Regions from separate parts of the Paenibacillus sp. BIHB 4019 genome, predicted to be linked through region 2. Evidence: riboswitches for the same ligand, from Rfam matches in the RefSeq annotation. Region 2 holds a riboswitch; each other region holds the start of a gene.
What was found. A riboswitch is a leader RNA that binds a small molecule or an ion and turns the genes downstream of it on or off. The one in region 2 is predicted to bind cobalamin.
Positions count from the first base shown of each region.

Region 1: another riboswitch for cobalamin. It lies ahead of cobJ (precorrin-3B C(17)-methyltransferase); the one in region 2 lies ahead of metE (5-methyltetrahydropteroyltriglutamate--homocysteine S-methyltransferase).
Region 3: another riboswitch for cobalamin. It lies ahead of BBD42_RS16285 (LysR family transcriptional regulator); the one in region 2 lies ahead of metE (5-methyltetrahydropteroyltriglutamate--homocysteine S-methyltransferase).

Region 1 covers NZ_CP016808.1:6,089,294-6,092,570, forward strand. Annotated here, with positions in the region: gene cobJ (precorrin-3B C(17)-methyltransferase) at 1-1,744, opposite strand, end outside; cobalamin riboswitch at 1,910-2,057, opposite strand; gene BBD42_RS26355 (hypothetical protein) at 2,193-2,462, opposite strand; gene BBD42_RS26360 (DUF6376 family protein) at 2,486-2,959, opposite strand.
Region 2 covers NZ_CP016808.1:4,192,139-4,195,415, reverse strand. Annotated here, with positions in the region: gene metE (5-methyltetrahydropteroyltriglutamate--homocysteine S-methyltransferase) at 1-1,522, opposite strand, end outside; cobalamin riboswitch at 1,787-1,979, opposite strand; gene BBD42_RS18235 (energy-coupling factor ABC transporter ATP-binding protein) at 2,011-2,880, opposite strand; gene cbiQ (cobalt ECF transporter T component CbiQ) at 2,867-3,277, opposite strand, start outside.
Region 3 covers NZ_CP016808.1:3,748,885-3,752,161, reverse strand. Annotated here, with positions in the region: gene metE (5-methyltetrahydropteroyltriglutamate--homocysteine S-methyltransferase) at 1-686, shown strand, start outside; gene BBD42_RS16285 (LysR family transcriptional regulator) at 707-1,648, opposite strand; cobalamin riboswitch at 2,112-2,317, opposite strand; gene BBD42_RS16275 (helix-turn-helix domain-containing protein) at 2,691-3,071, opposite strand; gene BBD42_RS16270 (hypothetical protein) at 3,144-3,277, opposite strand, start outside.

The sequences.
Region 1 (3,277 bases), 1.9 Mb from region 2:
GCTCATTCGGATGTCCTTCCGATTTATAAAGCGCAATAATGCGTTCAATCAGTGGCACGATTTCGTCGACGGCAATGCCTTCGGCAACTGGCTGCGCGGCATGCGCGTTGCGGCCGACGGTTTTTCCGCCGAGGAACAAATCGAATTTGCCACGGCGATACACGATGCCGATATCCTCGTTTACTGCGCCATAACATGCCATGCCGCAGCCATTGAACCCGATGCGCAGCTCCTTCGGCATTGCCATGCCGCCGATCTTGTCTTGCAGCTCATCGGCATAAGGCACCGATTCCGCCTTCTCCAGATTGCAAAAATCGCAAGCCTTCAATTGCAGTACATCACCGATTGGAGCTAGGCTGAGCCCATCCGCACGCAGCTGCGCCGTCACACTGTCCGGGTCCGATGTCGGAATTCGCACCAGCAAATGATGATGCGGCGTATATTCAATCGAACCCTTCTCGCCAACAGCCTGCGCCAATGCTACGAGCTGCTGGGGCGTAAAATTTTTCGTCGCGACACCTGGGCTTACTGCAAACTCAAGCACCGATTGCTGCGCAAACACAGGCATAGGGCTCGATACTGCGCCAAACGCCGCACTAGGCTCGATACCTTTGCTGCGATCATTCAGGAGCACCGCTTCCATCGCCAAATGCAGAGGCGATACTGCCGGTACCGGGGCAGCCTCTGCCCTCATCGAAACGGCTGTATTTATTGGGGCTGGTGCCGGATTCACGGGCACAACCGGGGGTGCTACAGCAACCGCTACTCCGCTGCCCTGTCCATTACCATTTCTCGGTTCGTCTGTCGCAACCGCCTGCGGCTCCTCCCGCTCGAGCAGCTGGTCCGTCGCGTCATATTCATCCGCGCGATAGCCCCCGTCCGCTGGAAGCTCAGGCATTCCTGCCGTATGAAGCGCCCATGGCTCATTCTTCTCTTGCAGACGCTGGTGGGGCTTCAAAGGCTGAGCCCCTTCGCCTAGCGTATATTTGCGCTGATAGCCGCGCGGCGTAATCATTAGCCCGTCATAATTGACAGTAGTAGAGTTGCCGATAACGACTGTTGTCAGCATGCCGATATCATGGTCAAGCATCCGAGAAAGAGTCGTCACGACAATGTCTTCACGGTCGCGGTACGCGCTTTTCACAATGCCTACCGGCGTATCTGGCGAGCGGTATTTGAGCAAAATCCGCTGAGTCTCCACGATTTGCCGCGTTCTTCTGCCACTGCGCGGGTTATAAAGCGCAATGACGAAATCCGCTTGTCCGGCCGCTTCTACCCTGCGCGCAATAAGCTCCCAAGGCGTCAAATGATCGCTCAGGCTGATCGTGCAAGCATCATGCATTATCGGCGCGCCAAGCAGGGATGCTGTCGAGTTAATGGCAGAAATGCCGGGAATCACTTCAACCTCTACCCCGCCATTACGCTTCCAGCCTTTCTCAATCAGCACCTCATACACGAGTCCTGCCATGCCGTATACGCCCGCATCGCCGCTTGATATAACGGCTACCTTCTTGCCGTTCTCCGCTTGGCGCACCGCTTCCTGCGCCCGGCTGACCTCCTCTGTCATCCCCGTACGCACAATCGCCTGATCGCTGATTAGCTCCCGAATCAAGTCGACATACGTATTATAGCCGATGACAATATCGCTCTCCTGAATCGCTTCACGGGCGCGTTTCGTAATATGCTCGAAGCTCCCTGGGCCGAATCCGATAATTAACAGCTTGCCGACGCCTGCTTCACTCATTGATGCCCAACTCCTTCTATGTAGCAATTTACAATTTCTATCCAACAAAAAAAGCACCTCTAACAATATGTGTTAGAAATGCTTGAAAAGACCAATGTCCTTGTTAAACGCAGACAGCGAAGGGCCATCCAATCTCTAACACCTTCCTAATATCCACGTAGGTTTACAGTGTCGTTGAAATAAGCAGGTCTCCTGGCTTTGAAGCGTTAGGGCTTCACACAGTGGCGGGTCCGCGCCGGTCTCTCACCGACTTCCCTATTAAGTCAACTTGGGCGCTTTGGCGCCTGCTGACACTTATTCCCTTCCTATTAAATTGTAATCTTAATGATAACATTAGATTGTATGATCGACAAGTGCGTTTATGCCATCAGCCTTGGCGCAAATAGAGCCGGCGCAAGCACGGACAGCATGTCCAGGCTGACGCCAGCTCTATTTTTTTCCGGGCTATTTATTTCTTCTCCAGCGTGTCCCAAGCCGCTTTCACGAGGGAATCAAACAGCTCATCGTCCTCTTCCAGCTCATCCTCAACCGCCAAAAGATCTTCTTCCTTGCCCGATTCATTCAGAAAAAACAAACCGTAGCCCCACTCTGTCGCCTTGCGGCTGTGAAGGGTAATTTCGTATTGGTTCGTCTGGCCCTCTACTTCAAAATGAACCTTGCCTACGAAACCAGATTCCTTGGAGTTCGTCATGCTAGCATGCAAAATGTTAACTTTCATCTTCCATTCTTCCTCTCTTTACGTTACGACACCAGCTGCTGTAGTTGGTTCACTTGATTTAACAGCTCGTTGATTTTGTTAATCGTATTTGGAATTTCCGTTGCGTCAACCAATGCTTTGCCGTCTTCGATCTGCTTCAGCACCGCATCAATGCTGTCCTGCAGCTTCAAATTATAATCGACCACGGTCTGATGGACGTCCTTGGCAAAATCTGGCGCTTGCAGCTCGCCAAACTGCTTGATCGACTCCTGCACCGCTACCAGCTGTTCCTTATAATCAGCGCGTGCACTCGCATCGTTTACGGCTTGCTCCGCAAGCTGCGTCGCCTGCTCGCTAAAGCTCGTGAGCGTCTGCATGTATGTTGCTGCCCCCGTCACATAATCGGCCGAGCTCGATACGGAATTAACCGCCTGTTTGGCATCCTCAAATAACGAGCATCCTCCTAATAATAACATTCCAATGATTAAAAGTATGCTTTTTCCTGAACGAATGGCCATGTTTAATCTCTTCCTTTCCGCCTGTCTTGCACAGAGCACTACTTATACGGCAGATGCGTCCAAACGGTTGCATTTCGTCTTATTAATAAGCTTGTCCATCATTTATGTGGGCTATAAGATCAAATGAGACTAAAACAGCCCGAAAATTTCGTGGATTTCATTTAGACCATTTTCTTGTCAACCGACATTTCACATATACCTGCCAGTTACTTGTACGACGAAAAGGAGCTGCCACGAGGCAAGCTCCTTCCCTATCGTTATACAGACGATTCTATGAATGAGTATCTCGATTAATTTGGGATGGATTACTTTGCTTGA
Region 2 (3,277 bases):
CAAAGCCTTCCAGCTTCTCTCCGAAAAACTCTACCATATCCGTACGCTCAAACTCTCCATGAACGAGCACGTCAAGGCCGATCTCTTCCTGCAGCTTGATCCAATGCTGAATTTGCTCCTTAATGAATACGCGGTATTGCTCCTCGCCCAAATCACCACGACGCCATTGCTGTCTCGCTTGGCGTACTTCCGCCGTTTGCGGGAAGCTGCCGATTGTCGTTGTCGGCAAGAATGGCAGCTGCCAGCGTTCCTTCTGGCTCACTTGGCGCTCTGCAAATACTGCTTTACGTTCCGACGGCTGTGCATCGATGCTCGCTACAGCGGCATGGACGCTTGCACGGCCACGGGACGGCGATGCAGCAAGTGCAGCCAAAGCTGCTGCATTGCGATCAAATGCCTCTTTTACGGCTGCTTCTCCTTCATTCAGCGCAGTTGCAAGAACGGCAATTTCCTCCAGCTTCTCATTGGCATAGGCCAGTGCGCCTGCAAGCTCTGCCGGCAGTGCCGTTTCAAGAGCCGCTGATACAGGCACATGCAGCAGGCTGCAAGAGGAGCTTACAATCAGGCGGTCGTTTGGCACGACTTTTGCAATACGGGCAAGCAGCGCTTTGCGCTCCTGAAGATCGGCCCGCCAAATGTTGCGGCCGTCAATAACGCCTGCACCCAGCACTTTGTCCTGCGGGAAGCCGATTGACTCCAGCTGCTGCAGGTTCTTTTCAGCGCCAGCTGTGAAGTCCAGACCTAAGCCCTGTACAGGCAAAGCCGCGATTGCAGCATAATGCTGAACGGATTCGAAATACGTTTGCAGCAGCAAATTGAGCTTAGGTGCCGCTTCATGAAGCTGGGCATAAATGCTTTGCACAATCGCCAGATCTGCTTCGGATACGTCCGTTACGAGCGAAGGCTCGTCCATTTGCACCCATTGTACGCCTTCTTGCTCCAGCTCGCGCAGCACCTGTGCATACAGCGGCACATACTGGGCAGCAACCGCAGCAAGCTCAGAAGCGGCATAGCCTTTAGACAGCTTGAGGAATGTATAAGGTCCAACAATGACTGGTTTGCCTTCGATGCCCAGCTTTTCCTTTGCCTCGCGGTAAGCGATCAGCGGACGGTTCTCGGTCAGCGCCGGCGTAATGCCCTTCAGCTCAGGAACAATGTAGTGATAGTTCGTATTGAACCATTTTGTCATCTCGGATGCAGAAGCGGTTTTGTTGCCTCTCGCCATTGCATAATAAGTCGTTACCGATACCGGACCGCCTGTATAGCCAAAGCGCTCTGGCACGACGCCAAACATCGCAGCTGTATCAAGGATATGGTCATAATACGAAAAATCATTTACCGGAATGAGATCAATGCCAGCCTGTTTTTGCAATTGGAGATGGTTTAGACGAATCGTCTCCAGCTGCTTCAAGAAAGCCGCTTCCGCAAGCTTGCCGCTCCAGAACGCCTCCAGCGCTTTTTTCCATTCTCTGTTTTCACCGATACGCGGATATCCCAAACTGCTGCTTTTTACTTGACTCATTGTTGTTGCCTCCTGTTTTTCATTATTCATCCGTGTGGATGGAAGTTATAATCCTTTGTTATTTCATCAACAAACTCAGATATATACTTATGGCAGTGCGAGCGAATTTCTTCGCGGCGGCCTTTCCCTATACATCCAATTTGCTGCCAGCCAGAAACTGCAAAAAGGGACGTCCTACCCTGTACAGAAATGTGGGTAAAGACGCCCCTCGTTTCAACAAACGATGGCTGCCATCTTTAACACCTCCCTATCTCCCGTAGGTACTGCAGTGTATAGAATAAGGCAGGTCTCCTGGCTCCAGCATCATCATCGCTGCGCTCGCCTTCCCGGCATCATGCCAGTGGCTTTATTGCGCAAAACTCCGCTGTTACAGTGGCGGGACCGCGCCGGTATTGCACCGGACTTCCCTTTTAAGCTCAAGACGTTACGCAAGAGCACCCTATTCCTCGCTATTTAGTTGGTCGTTCTTTATTTATTTATTTATTTATTTAAACAATAAAAGATTTTACAGCCGCTTTAAACTGGGCAAGCGTACGCGGCGCCTGCTGTTCTCCTCGCAGCTCAGGCGGCAGTGCCTCCCAAGCCTCCAGCACCATTGGCAGCGTGAGTCCAAGGCTTCTGAGGCGCTCGCCTTCGCGAAATACCGATTCCGGCGTGCCCTCCAATATACAGCGGCCCTCATTCATGATGAAAATCCAATCCGCCCAAGCATAGGCCATATTCATGTCATGCGTCGCCATAACCGGCGTTATGCCGCTGGCATGAATGCGGTCCAGCTCAGCCATCAGCCGCTGCTCCGATATCGGATCGAGATAAGCAGCCGGCTCATCAAGCAGCACTAACTCCGGCTCCAGCGCCAGTACGCCAGCAAGAGCAACTCGCTTCTTTTGCCCAAGGCTGAGATGATGCAGCGGCTTATGCGCCAGTTCCTGCAAGTTCAGCTGCTGAACGATGCGCGCCGTACGTCTGTCAATTTCCTCTTCTTGAAGCCCTGCATTGCGCAGCCCATAGGAAATATCCTCATAAGCGGTATTCAGAATGAGCTGATGCTCCGGGTCCTGAAAAACAAGCCCGACGCGCCGTCTCAAGCTGGCGAGCTCTCTAGGCTTGTAAGAGAGCGGCTCGCCGCGCCAGCTTACGAAACCGGATTGCGGACGATTAATGCCAATAAGCTGCAAAAAAAGCGTCGACTTGCCCGAGCCATTATGCCCGCACAGCGCTACCTTTTTGTTCGCAGGAATGCGCAGCTCTAGCCCGTTTAAAGCAGACTTGTCCGTTCCGGGATAAGCATAGCTCACTTGGTTCATTTCCATAATGGTTGATGCCCGATCGTTATCCGCCAGCTTATTCACCTCCATACCGAAGCCATAGCTCTGCTGCCAGTAAAATCGTTAAGCCGAGCCCCGCTTCCGCCCAATGCCGGAGGCGAACCTTCCGCTTTACAGCAGGCGCAAGGCGGATTTCATTCGTAAATCCTCTTGCCATAAGCCCATTCGACAGCCCCTTGTATCGATGCATCGTTTTGACGAAGAGCCGCACAGCAATCGCCGCCGTATCTCGCAATTTGCCTTTAAAACCGTGTTGACCGCCCCGTGCACGCTGCGCGAGCAGCATAGCCCCCGCCGTATCCAGCAGCAGAAAGATGAAGCGATACATAATGATCATGAGCTCCAGTACAATTTGCGGCATTTTCAACCGCTTCAGCACTTGCAGCAGATCCGGGAAGGGGGTCGTCAAGGTGATGAAAAACATGCA
Region 3 (3,277 bases), 440 kb from region 2:
GCAGCAAGCCGATTACTGTAGAATACTCGGCGTTCGCTAAGAGCCGTACCAACAAGCTGGTCAAAGGAATGTTGACGGGTCCGGTAACGATCCTGAATTGGTCGTTCCCTCGCGAAGATATCAGCCTGAAGGAAAGCGCTCTTCAGATCGGTCTTGCGATTCGCGACGAAGTACTCGATCTCGAAGCTAATGACATCGAAATTATCCAAATCGACGAAGCCGCATTAAGAGAGAAGCTTCCGTTACGTCATTCCGACTGGCAGAGCGAGTACTTGAGCTGGGCGATTCCTGCCTTCAGACTCGTGCATAGCGGCGTCAAAGCCGAAACGCAAATTCATACTCATATGTGCTACAGCCAGTTCAACGATATCATTCGCGATATCGATGCGATGGACGCCGACGTCATTACGTTCGAAGCGTCGCGCTCAGACTTGGCCATCATCGACGCAATCAAAGAGTGCGGCTTCCGTACAGAAGTCGGCCCAGGCGTATACGACATCCATTCGCCTCGGATCCCAAGCGTCGAAGAGCTTAAACAAGGACTCGATCGCATGCTCGGCAAGATAGAGGTCTCCAAGCTATGGGTTAACCCGGACTGCGGACTTAAAACTCGCGGTGTCACTGAAACGTGGGCCAGCTTGAAGAACCTTGTCCAAGCAGCCAAAGAAGTAAGAGCAACATTGTAATAACCTACAAGAGGATGGGCTCAAGCGAGCCCATCCTCTTGGTTTATGATCGGATAGCCGAAATCCGTAATGACCGTTTTGAGCTTCAGAACGTAGGCGGCGGCCAGCTGGCTCAAGCTCGCCTTCTGATTCACGATGTAACCTACCTGTATGCTCTCATCCGTACGAAGCCTTACGGATTTGATTTGCTCCCCGTTAAGATCCTTATTCAGTACGCCCGAGCTAATGGTATAGCCATTGAGTCCAATCAGCAGGTTGAATAGCGTGGCGCGGTCACTGACCAGTATTTTCTTCTTGTACGTTCGTGTGCTGAGTATTTCCTCCGCGTAGTAAAAGGAATTATATTCGCCTTGCTCAAAGGCCAAACACGGGAAGTCATCCAAATCTTCGATGTCCAGCAGCGCCTTGGAGGCAAGTGGATGCTCCTCACTAATGAATACGTGCGCTTCCGCTTGGAACAGCGGGTGAAATCGCAGCTCGTTGTCCTTTAATATCTTCTGAATCACCTTGCGGTTGAAGTCGCTCATATAGATGATTCCGAGCTCGCTTCTCATATTCCGTACGTCTTCGATAATCTCGTGAGTGCGTGTTTCGCGCAGTGTGCACTCGTACTCATCCACATTAAGCTCCTTCAGCAGTCCGACGAAAGCCTGCACAGAGAAGGCGTAATGCTGTGTTGAGATCGAGAACAGCTTCTTCGAAGGCTTACGATTCATGTACCGCTGCTCGAGAAGCTCGGCTTGCTCCACGACTTGCCTAGCGTAGGATAAAAACTCCGCTCCGTCGCTTGATAGCACGATTCCCTTGGACGATCGAAGGAAAATCTCAATACCGGCTTCCATCTCGATTTCTTTCACCGCGTTGGACAAGCTCGGCTGCGAAATAAACAGCCTTTTTGCCGCTTCGCTTATGGAGCCGCTTCTAACGATGGTCAGAATATATTTTAATTGCTGCAAGGTCATTAGAATACTCCTTTACTTCCGAATTATGGCCCGTTTCACCCGTTCAAGCAATTATCAAATCCGCAATTCCACTCGCTACGTGTCCTACAAGGATCTGAAGAAAGTCACGGTCACCCTGTAACCGGCTTATAAGGTAATCACGGAAGAGATGGTGCCAACGAAAACCAATAGTGTCCGGTGAACTTGATGCCAAAGATGATTTCCTTCTTCTCATGCGCTGCCCAAGAACCTTCATCCACGCTGCTAGTTTCATTAGCCTCGCTGCATCGTTGTAGAAGACACAGTCTTTCCCGAGCTCAATACCACGGAAATCCACATCACGAGCTACATGAATTTTCTTTGGTCAAATCTGCTGGAAACAATAAAAGGCGTCCTCCCTTTGAAAGATACATAGGGAAAGACGCCTTCATAACAGTGCATTATGACGGTTCATCTAACACCTCCCTATCTCCCCGTAGGTACAGCAGTGTTGTCAGAACTGGCAGGTCTCCTGGCTCCGGAATCGTCACTCGGCAGCGGCCTTCCCGATCAATCTAGACCAGTGGCTGGTTGAGCTGCCTGCTCCTCCGTTACAGTGGCGGGACCGCATCGGTATTGCACCGAACTTCCCTTTTAAGTCAGAACGACAAGCACGCTCGCCGATCAGACACCTGTTCTCACTTTTTTAATTTATACCCACTAGACAGAGTGCTTTTCATAATTTCCCTACATCGTAAACGCCTATATGAGTAAGATTGCATATTTTCATGAATATAGCATGATACAAATAATTTATGCCTGGATATAGATTTAAGCTATAACCATTAAGGTAATGTCCCTGTAATAATGGCTGGGTAAGAGCCTAGGAAATGCCTGAGTAACACCGTCTTTGCTTACCCCAAAAGACTTGAGTAGCCTGGGGGTTCTGCTTGTTTAAATATTCGGGATTTGGACGGGCAATCCCTGCTTACGTATAATATTCAAATTCGTACGAATCACGCAAAATATCTGTATTGGGACCACAAAATAAAACATAATTATTAGTACCTGAAGCAATACTGCTCTAAAATTTAATCCCATCAAAACCTAATTTTCTAATGTATTCAGATAATAATTGCGTTGCTACATATTCTATGTTTTTTTCATTCTCATTAATTGGTTTACTAATCTCTACAATGAAATTAGATATGAATTCATTAACCCAATTGTCATTATGATTATAGTCTTTTTTAAATATGCTTTTAGTTTTAATTTCTATTCTTTTTGTTAGATCTAATATGTCAAGTTCAAATATCGGTTGTAATTTTCCAATTAGAACATGATCACCTTTGTTGGCACGAATTTCTTTTAATGTGGTTTTTATAAGTGTTTCTAAAGTAGGCTTGGTTTTACCATTCTCATATTGTGAAATGGCCTGTTTTGATACGCCTGAATACTCTGCCAGCTCGGATATCGTAAAACCTGAGAAAAATACTCACAAATTCACTGATTTATAAGCCTTACTCCACAAAAAAATTTAGTCATTTCCATAATCGTAATCATAATCTGGCTCTTCTTCGACAGTCTTAGAAAAAACAGGATCTTCGATCACAATTTCCACTTCTTCATAACCAATTAACTTCAAATCACAATATCTACAATGAATTTCAG